Regions from separate parts of the Peribacillus sp. B65 genome, predicted to be linked through region 2. Evidence: riboswitches for the same ligand, from Rfam matches in the RefSeq annotation. Region 2 holds a riboswitch; the other holds the start of a gene.
What was found. A riboswitch is a leader RNA that binds a small molecule or an ion and turns the genes downstream of it on or off. The one in region 2 is predicted to bind cobalamin.

Region 1: linked by a shared signal. The riboswitch ahead of ACSR9O_RS03385 (ribonucleoside-diphosphate reductase subunit alpha) and the one ahead of ACSR9O_RS06390 ((2Fe-2S) ferredoxin domain-containing protein) in region 2 are both predicted to bind cobalamin.

The regions. Positions count from the first base shown of each region.
Region 1 covers NZ_CP195840.1:671,955-677,181, forward strand. Annotated here, with positions in the region: gene ACSR9O_RS03370 (SulP family inorganic anion transporter) at 1-498, shown strand, start outside; gene ACSR9O_RS03375 (hypothetical protein) at 584-730, shown strand; gene ACSR9O_RS03380 (manganese-dependent inorganic pyrophosphatase) at 825-1,754, opposite strand; cobalamin riboswitch at 2,047-2,227, shown strand; gene ACSR9O_RS03385 (ribonucleoside-diphosphate reductase subunit alpha) at 2,366-4,663, shown strand; gene ACSR9O_RS03390 (ribonucleotide-diphosphate reductase subunit beta) at 4,713-5,227, shown strand, end outside.
Region 2 covers NZ_CP195840.1:1,310,277-1,315,503, forward strand. Annotated here, with positions in the region: gene ACSR9O_RS06365 (energy-coupling factor ABC transporter ATP-binding protein) at 1-790, opposite strand, end outside; gene cbiQ (cobalt ECF transporter T component CbiQ) at 809-1,588, opposite strand; gene ACSR9O_RS06375 (energy-coupling factor ABC transporter substrate-binding protein) at 1,575-1,886, opposite strand; gene ACSR9O_RS06380 (energy-coupling factor ABC transporter permease) at 1,888-2,631, opposite strand; gene ACSR9O_RS06385 (hypothetical protein) at 2,666-2,824, opposite strand; cobalamin riboswitch at 2,808-3,003, opposite strand; cobalamin riboswitch at 3,206-3,395, shown strand; gene ACSR9O_RS06390 ((2Fe-2S) ferredoxin domain-containing protein) at 3,548-3,916, shown strand; gene cobJ (precorrin-3B C(17)-methyltransferase) at 3,931-5,227, shown strand, end outside.

The DNA of each region.
Region 1 (5,227 bases), 640 kb from region 2:
CTTGTCGCAGTCATGATCATGGTTTCAATCGGGACATTTGACTGGTCTTCCCTAAAGAGGCTCACTAAAGCTCCTAAGTCGGATGCAGCCGTGATGATCGTGACGGTCCTCATTGTTCTTTATACACATGACTTATCAAAAGGGGTATTTGCCGGAGTGCTTTTGAGCATGATTTTCTTCTCGGCTAAAATTTCTAAAGTGGCAGCAGAGAAAAAGGAAGATATCCAGGCTAAGAAAATCACTTATCGTATCAGCGGACAAATATTTTTTGCTTCTGTCCAGGACTTTGTTTCGAAGTTTGACTTCAAGGAAAAAGCCGATGCAATCGTCATCGACTTCTCCCATTCCAAGATCTGGGATGCTTCAGCAGTCGGTGCTGTTGATACGGTTATCCTTAAATATCAGCTTCTGGGAATACCTGTCCAAGTCCAAGGGCTCGATGAAGAAAGTTCGTCATTGCTTGAAAAACTCGCCACCTCAGAAAGTAAAATATCTTGAAGAAGTAACATTCTGCTGAATAGAAACTTTTCAAACCGACAAAATAGATAATATGAATCATTTCCTTTTGAAAGGAGCGAAAAGCATGACACCCGAGCAGGATTATACAGCAGCAAATCTGTCACCGGATTTATTGAATGAACTGAAAAGCTTTGAAAGCAAACTAGGCGAGGAAGCCAATAAAGAATTGATTGTCATCGCCTATGAAAAAGAAAAGGAAGCCTTGAATTAAGAAAAAAGACTCAAACATCCTTAATGGATGGTTGAGTCTTTTTTTGCATGTACAGTAAAAGGATGCTCAAATAATGAGCATCCCTTTTCCTTTATTACTTACTGAATACGTCCGTTAAGACCGGCACGATTTGTTTTTTACGCGATACAACGCCTTCTAAGACGGCGATGTTGTTGTTTAATGAAACGTCGTATGCTTTTTCCACTGCATAAGCCGCTTTGCCAAGAGCCAAGGCAACAGAATCATTAGTCAAGATATCCGTTACGACGAATAGGAATAAGTCCAATTCCTTGACAGCGATTACCGCTTCAATCGCCGCTTCCAATTCAGCTTGCTTAGCAAGGACTTCGTTTGGATCCACAGCATTTACTTGTGCAATCTCCACTTTAGCCAATCCCATGGAAAATTCCTTTGCATCAAGTGTGATGAGCTGGGCGATCGTTTTGTCGCTCAAGTCAGCTCCCGCCTTCAACATTTCCAAGCCATATGTTTCAGCGTCGACTCCCGCAATGGCAGCCAATTCCATAGCTGCTGCAACGTCTTGCTCCGTGCATGTAGGTGATTTGAACAATAAAGAATCGGAAATGATGGCAGACAGCATAAGACCTGCGATTGCTTTAGGAACTTCAATGCCGTTTTCTTTATAAATTTTATTTAAAATGGTTGCCGTACAGCCAACTGGTTCCGCACGGTAATATAAAGGATCGCTCGTTTCGAAGTTAGCGATACGGTGGTGGTCAATAACTTCCAACACACGGACTTGGTCAATATCTTCAGCACTTTGCTGGCGTTCGTTATGATCGACCAAGATTACGCCATCAGCTTCCCCTGCAACTTTTTCCACAAGACGGGGAGCATCGAATTTGAATTGGTCCAATGCATATTGAGTTTCACCATTCACTTCACCCAGACGAACTGGTTCAGCGTTGATACCTAACTGCTTTTTCAGATCTGCATAAGCGATTGCTGAACAGATTGTGTCTGTATCCGGGTTTTTATGTCCAAAAACTAATACTTTTTCCAAGATTTTATCCCCTTTTTCATAAATATTTTTCCGCGAATCCCCTCACCGCAATAAGGGAGAGCCACCTTTACTAGACACTTTATTTTAACACAAAATCCCGTAAAATCAGCGCTTGAATTATCCATTCCCCAATAAAATCTTTCATTCCTTCACCCTCTGCCATCACTTTGTCAATAGATAAGGGTTGGTTTTTTTCAAATATATTAGTTGAATTATCATCGTATATGGCTTACGATAATATAAGCAGAAATACTAGATATTGATTACATAATCTATACCAATAACTATATATAGAATTTTTATAATCCAAGGTGCCAGTGATGGCTGAAAAGGGAATCCGGTGTAAACCCGGAACTGTCCCCGCAACTGTAAATGTGACGAAATGAGAAACCCACTGTATAGCTCTCTATACGGGAAGGACTCAAAGTAGGATGATCATGAGTCAGGAGACCTGCCTTGAATTTTTCACGTTTCTTATTCTTCGGGGATTGAGATGATGAAACGATAGTATAACGGCTATTTTTTCATGGCTCTTTTATTCTATCGTTTGATCCGCTCAATTCTTTGGGCGGTTTTTTTATTTTAGCGGAAGTTAACAAGGAGGATTATTAATGACTCAAACATATAACTCTACCATAAGTGAAAATGAAACAGAAAAGAAATCCATCCAGCTTGAGATGTTATCGAAGGAATTCGAAGGCCGTCTCGATATGGAAAAGTTCAAAAAGCGTTTTACAAAATGGCTTGATCGCAAAAGTGACTCAACCGAAGAACAGGCATCAAAAAAACTGATTCAACTCGCTCTTGAGGGTGTGGATATCGATGCTCCGGATTGGACATTCGTTGCTGCAGCAGAACTGTTGAATACAATGTATAGGGATGCACAAGCCAATCGAGGTTATGCAGGCAAGAGTTATGGCCCATTCTATGAGCTGATCACAGAACTCTCCCAGCTTTCGGAAGGTCAGCGTTATCCAATTTACAAGCCAGAACTGCTATCTTCATATACAAAAGCGGAAATTGAGGAATTGGGCTCGGTGATCGACCCGGAAAAAGATAAATTATTCTCATACATAGGCATCTACTTATTGAACGACCGCTATCTGGCCCGCCCAAAAAAGGACAAGGTCTACGAACTGCCGCAAGAACGTTTCATGATCATCGCGATGGAAATCATGCGAATGGAAAAAACGGAGCACCGCCTGCAACTTATAAAAGAAGCATACTGGGCCATGTCCAACCTTTATATGACCGTTGCGACTCCTACACTCTCCAATGCTGGGAAAACACATGGACAGTTAAGCTCTTGCTTTATCGACGCGATTGAAGATTCCATTGATGGCATCTATCTATCAAACTACGATGCAGCAAAAGTATCTAAATTCGGCGGCGGTGTCGGCCTTTACGTTGGTAAGGTTCGCTCGCTTGGTTCTGATATCCGGGGTTTCTCTGGAAATAGTTCCGGCACGACGCCCTGGATTAGACTATTCAACCAGACAGCTGTAAGTGTTGATCAATTGGGTCAACGTAAAGGCGCCATCGCGATTTACTTGGATGCCTGGCATAAAGATATCATGAGCTTCCTCGATTTGAAGACACAAAACGGGGATGACAGATTAAAAGCCCATGATATTTTTACAGGCGTTTGCATACCGGATTTATTCATGGAGGCTGTACGCGACAGAAAAGAATGGTATCTTTTCGATCCGCATACCGTCAAGCAAACCCTTGGATTTTCACTTGAAGATCTTTATGACGAGAAGAAAGGCGAAGGAAGCTTCAGGAAACATTATGCACTTGCTGTCGAGGCCGCAGAAAATGGCACGCTTCCAAACTACAGCTTTGAAAAAATCAATGCGATGGACATCATGAAAAGCATCATGATTTCTCAATTAGAAGAAGGCGTACCGTATATGTTCTACCGCGATGAAGTGAATCGGAAGAATCCCAATAAACATAAAGGTATGATTTATTGTTCCAACCTTTGTACGGAGATTGCCCAAAACCTAAGCCCTTCGACTATCACGGATGAATATGAAACAGAAGATGGAGATGTTGTTGTGGTTCGTAAAAGCGGCGATTTCGTTGTCTGCAACCTTTCATCCATTAACTTGCCACGGGCGGTGGGCAGCGATGTTTTGGAAAGATTGATTCCCATTCAGATCCGTATGCTGGACAATGTCATTGATGTGAATAATCTTCCTGTCAAACAAGCATCCATCTCGAACAAACGTTACCGGGCAATTGGTTTAGGAACGTTTGGATGGCATCATTTACTTGCCACACAGAATATTTATTGGGAATCCGATGAGGCTGTTCAATATGCCGATGCTTTATACGAAAAGATCGCTTACTTAACAATCAAGGCATCCAACGAATTGGCCAAGGAAAAAGGATCATACCCATATTTTGAAGGATCTGATTGGCATACAGGGGACTATTTCGAACTGCGTGACTATACAGATCAAAAATGGATGGATTTAAAAGCAGACGTACAGGAACACGGAACCCGTAATGGATATTTAATGGCGATTGCCCCCAATTCATCGACAGCCAAAATCGGTAATTCCACGGATGGCATCGACCCTTTGTATGAAATTGAATTTTACGAAGAAAAGAAAAACTTCAAATTCAAGGTGACCGCACCAGGCTTGACGCCAAATACGTATGAATATTATAAAAAGACGCGATTCAATTTGGACCAACTGGAAAGCATCAGGCAAAATGCAGCCCGACAACGCCATATTGACCAAGCAATCAGCTTTAATCTGTATGTACACAATACAATCAAAGCGAAGGTCCTGTTGGATATACATTTAACGGCATGGGAAAGCGGGTTGAAATCAACGTATTATGTTCGTTCGACTTCTTCCGAATATGACAATGCCTGCGAAAGCTGTTCAAGTTAACGACAATCAATCATGACCCAGTAATCTATTCTTAAAGGAGTTTTCACGAATGACCAATCATATCAAAAAAATTCGGATGCTCGAACCGACGCATCCAACCAAGGCAACCGGTGTTTTCAAAGGAGAAGCTTCAGGCTTCCTCCTTTGGAACGATATTCAGTATGAAAAATTCTATGATACCTATACACAGCTCATCAATAACTTTTGGAAGCCTTCGAGCGTGAACATGATTCAGGATAAAAAGCAGTGGGGCGAATTGGATGAAGATATCCAGGATGCATTTCTCGATATCCTTACGATGATCGCTGGAATGGACAGTCTTCAAACGCCCACATTAGTAGAAATCCTTCGGTACATCAAAGATCCGGCGGCAAAAGCTATCCTGGCCAACATGGCCCAGCAGGAATCGATCCATAATGAATCTTATTCCTATATCCTTGCTTCCTTGATTCCGGTAGGCAAGCAAAAACAGCTTTTCGACCGCATCAAAGAACATCCTGAAGTGATTAAGCGTAACCAACCGATCGTTGATGCTTATCAAACGTTCGTGGACGATCCCAGCCC
Region 2 (5,227 bases):
AAAGGTCCCTTTCTGCAGGGTTCCTTGATTGAAGAAGGGCTTGAAACATTTCAAATACCCACGGTTTCTCCAGATGTGCCTGCAGCAAAACGTCTTCTTCATGGAAAACTGAAATAGGGTTCCCTTGATATATGACCTTACCATCGTTCATGACAACAACTTCATCAGCCCATTGATAAGCTAAATTAACATCATGAGTTGATAGGATAATCGTTTTGTCAGGGTGGTGGATACTGTCCAGCAGAGCCATGATCTGTCTTGAGAAATAAGGATCCAATCCAGCGGTAGGTTCGTCCAAGAGCCAGACATCGGGCTCCATGGCGAGTATCCCTGCAATGGCGACACGTTTTTTTTGCCCAAGGCTCAAAAAATGGGTAGGTCTGTCTTTCAGTTCCGTTACTTCCGTTTGGGCCATTGCCCAATTTACTTTCTCTTGAACCTTAATTCTATCCCATCCTAAATTCATCGGTCCAAACGATATATCCTGTTGTACATTAGCGGAAAAGAGCTGAGAGTCGGGATCTTGAAAAACGATCCCGACTTGCTTTCGTAATGATAATAATGATTTACGGTCATATTTCATTTTTTTGCCCTTAAATCTGATTGTTCCTGCTGTAGGTTGTAAAAGACCATTTAAATGGAGGAATAAAGTCGATTTGCCGGCACCATTATTGCCTAATAATGCAATCTTTTTACCCTGTTGAATCGTTAGCGACAGATCGTTTAAAGCGAACGTTCCATCTGCGAATTGATGGGTGAGGCCTTCTATATGAAAAATATGCTCGTCCATTGTTGGGTTGCCTCCAATTTACAAATATCCATTAATAAAGATTAAGCTTCCTAATATTACTATCGCGATCAGCCAATTGCGTGAGGAATAGGTGTAAGTATCCTCGAGATAGAAAAGGTTCTCCTGATAGCCTCTTGCGTTCATGGCCATCGTCAATTGTCCAGAGCGCTGCAATACTCCTAAAAATAAAGACGAGATTAGTAATCCGAGAGATCGTATGCCTTTCCTTAATGAAACATACCCTAGCCGTGAAGCTTGTGCTTGATGAATGGCCAAAGCTGTATCTAAAAAAATAAAGATGAAGCGATAGGTCAATTCTATTAAATCAATCAATAAGGAAGGCACTTTAAGTTTTCGCAACACGGATAGGATGACGGTAATGGGTGTAGTTAAGGTAAGGAAATATAAACAGCTGATACTGCCGAATACAACAGTGATCAAATTGGACACTGTACCGACGCTGTCATCGCTGATGAATATTTGCCAGTTCCCGACCTTCCAGGACCACCACCATATATTCGATATCGAAGTAAATTCGCTTGTGAAAGAAAAAAGGATGGTAATTGTTCCAGATAGTATAAAAAATCCTGGCAATAGAAGTAATTTCAGATAATAGGAAAGCGGGATTTTTGCCGCAAAAATGATTAAAGCGCTCATCACCGTAAAAGTGATGAGCGAAACGGTCATATCCCTTACCGTTAACGAAAACAGCAAAAGGGAAAGTGCAAAAACCATCTTTTCCAACGGATGAACATCCTTTAGCCCATTGAAATAGGCATATTTATCAATGAGTAACATGCTTCGATTTTTCTGTCAATTCTTGTTTGGTTTGCTTATTCCTTTGTCTCATCACGCCAATGAAGTATCCAATGAAACCGGCTCCGATTGCAGCTTGAAGCGCAAATAATAAGCTTTCGGTTTCTGCACCTGGCGGCTCCCATATACTGTTGAACCATGGCTTGTATTCCGGATGGATCTTAGTGATGGCTTCCTCAGCTTCGCCGTCGGCACCGCCAAATTCCGTTCCTTGTTGGGTGATTAACGGTATGGTTGCAAGAATGACAACCAGGAAAAGCAGCAGTAGACTTTTTTTCATATTAACGGGCCTCCTTAGAAAAAACTCGCAGCAATTTCAATTCACCTAGATTGTATTTTTTCAAGAAATTCATTACGACGACTGTCAATAACCCCTCACTGATGGCCAAGGGAATTTGGGTCAGGGCAAAAATACCTGCAAATTTACTGAAAGAGGCCATGAACCCTCCTACCTCGGAAGGAAAAGCAAGAGCAAGTTGAAAGGAAGTGACCACATAGGTTCCTAAATCTCCAAAAGCAGCTGCCAAGAAAACGGCAAGTGAAAAAGACCACCCCAATTTAGTTGCGCCCTTGAAGACAAAGTAAGCAATGAACGGTCCGCAAACGGCCATGGAAAATGCATTGGCCCCTAATGTCGTCAATCCTCCGTGGGCCAGTAAAACAGCTTGAAATAACAGAACGATGGAGCCAACGACACTCATGGCCAATGGTCCGAATAATATGGAACCCAAACCAACTCCGGTAGGGTGTGAAGAACTTCCCGTAACGGAAGGAATCTTTAGGGCCGATAAAATAAATACAAATGCGCCCGATAGGCCAAGTATCATTTTTGTTTCTGGATTTTCCCTAACTTTGGACCTAATGGACCGGTAACCCAAGATTAAAAATGGAAACGTCACGGCCCACCAGAATATAGCCCATTCAATGGGTAAAAAGCCCTCCATGATATGCATGGCCATTGCCCGGTTCGGGATAAAAAGCAATAAGATGACAAAATAAATAATTTTCCAATTGGTTCTTTTCATTCTTTCTCCTTTCAATACTTTTAAATTTTTCTGATCAATCTTGAGAAGAAAAGCGGCGCCCAACATAAAAAGCACTTCTCTCAAAGGAAAGAAGTGCGTAATGAACAGGAATTTTGCAGCATGAAGCAATCATGGGCCATTCTGCCTGATCCGCACGCCCATCCTCGTAGGCTGAAACAGTTTCACGTTTCATGGCAGGTCTCCTGGCTTTGGTTCATCATCCCATTACATCCTTCCCATCTCATTTGACAGTGGATTAAAGTTAAAGTAATAGGACTTCCCTTTACAGTGGCGGGACCGCTCCGGATTTTCACCGGCTTCCCTTTTAAGTTGAATTCCGAGAAATTCAACACCATAAAACTTATGTAATTATTTTGAAAATTCTCGTATAGTGTACCATAAAGAAATAATTTCAGCTACACTATCTTTTTTTTTCGGGACGGATTTTGTTGCAAGGAAAGGATTTTAACTGGTTTTACACTATTAAACTTTTCTAAACAGTCGGAATAAACTATTGAATTTTGATAAAGTTGTTATATGATAGATTAAGTTAGTTAGAAATGTATAATAAAACCAAATATTTCATTTTAAAAGTGCCCTTGTGTGAATAAGCAAGGGATAATAGGGAAATCGGTGAAAATCCGATGCAGCCCCCGCTACTGTAAACGCTGATGAAATTGTCGATAGCCACTGGCATGATGCCGGGAAGGGACAAAGTAAAATGAAGCGTAAGCCAGGAAACCTGCTTTTAAAATTGCATGATACTTTTCGGAGGGAAAGGTAGAAGGACTATGACGATTTTGGAAGGATTTGGCATGTTTGCCTTTGGCTTCTCATTCATATAGTTTTTTTAAAACCTTGACTCTAATGTTAAGGTTTTTTATTTTGCCTTTTCCCTGAACTCAGGAGGAAGAAGATGACTACTTGGAACTTGATGGGTACAAATACGCATCTGTTGATTTGTAATGGGAGCAGCTGCATGAAAAAGGGCGGGGAAGAAGTAACCCAAGCGATTCGCGATGAAATTACTTCAAAGGGACTTGATTTGAAAATCCATACAACCAGGACACGCTGTAACGGAAGATGTAAGGATGCCTGCGTTGTGATTGCCTATCCCCAAGGAAACTGGTATCGAGTGGAAACGCCTGAATTCGGTCGGCAAATCGTCAGTAATATCGATGATGGTGAATTTGTTCCACAGATGATCTATCAATTCAATGATGGGGAAATGACCCCTAATCCAGATTTTCCTGCTCATACGGGTATTTCAAAGAACAAAGCGTAAAAGGAGATGTCTTAATGAGTACAAACGGTAAATTATTCGTCGTGGGCTTTGGGCCCGGGAATTTTGAACACATTACCAAACGTGCCGTCGAAGCCCTTCAAGAAAGTGACTACATCATTGGTTATAAAACTTATGTTGAACTCATTCAGGGATTGCTTACAGATCAAACGATCATTAGTACGGGGATGACTGAAGAAGTATCACGTGCACAGGAAGCAGTGAAACAAGCGGAGCTGGGAAAGAAAGTGGCGGTGATTTCCAGTGGGGATGCCGGAGTTTACGGGATGGCAGGGTTGGTTTATGAAGTATTGATTGAGAAAGGCTGGAAAGAAGAAACTGGAGTGGGCATTGAAGTCATTCCTGGCATTTCTGCAATCAACTCATGTGCGTCTTTACTCGGGGCACCAGTCATGCACGATTCGTGTACGATCAGCCTCAGTGATCATTTAACTCCTTGGGAACTGATCGCTAAAAGGGTTGAAGCAGCTGCAATGGCAGACTTTGTCATTGCACTTTATAATCCGCGCAGCGGCAGGCGGACCCGGCAAATTGTTGAAACACAGAAAATTCTCCTTCGCTACCGCTCGCCGGATACACCTGTCGGGTTGGTGAAAAGTGCTTATCGCGATAGGCAGGATATTGTCATAACCAATTTGCAGGATATGTTAAATCACGATATTGGAATGTTGACCACCGTCATTATCGGTAATTCATCCACCTTTTTATATGATGACAAAATCATCACACCAAGAGGCTATCAGAGAAAATATACTTTGAATTCGGAAAAGCAAACATTGAAGCCGCATCAGCGACTGCAAAAAGAAGCGGAACCGTGGGCATTAGATCAAGAGGCCTTAACCGAGTCCGCTGGAGGAGTTGGATTACTTACAAAAGCACCAGAAAAGAAGCCAGCTTCCTTTGAAATGGCAATGGAGGCCCTGTCAAGAGTCAAGGGTCAAACCGTTAAGCAATCCATTCAGCCGATTGTTCAGCAAAAAATGGAGTCGGTATTCGAACTTGCCGTTAGTCCAGGTGTGGCGAATAAACAATTCACTCCCAAACAAATGATGACACTTGCGGAAGTTGTTGGGGAAAAGGGAACGATGGAATACACGCCAAATCATAAAATCGTCTTAAAGATTCCGACAACGGATCCGGAAGTCATAACGGGGAAATTGCAATCAGCAAACTTTCTTTTGTCGCCGATTGGAGATGTACTGACATTAAAAGCCTGTGATTTCTGTGATGGTGAAAAAGCGGAATCCATTCCTTATGCGGACGAAATACACCGGGTGCTTGGCGGAATGAAAA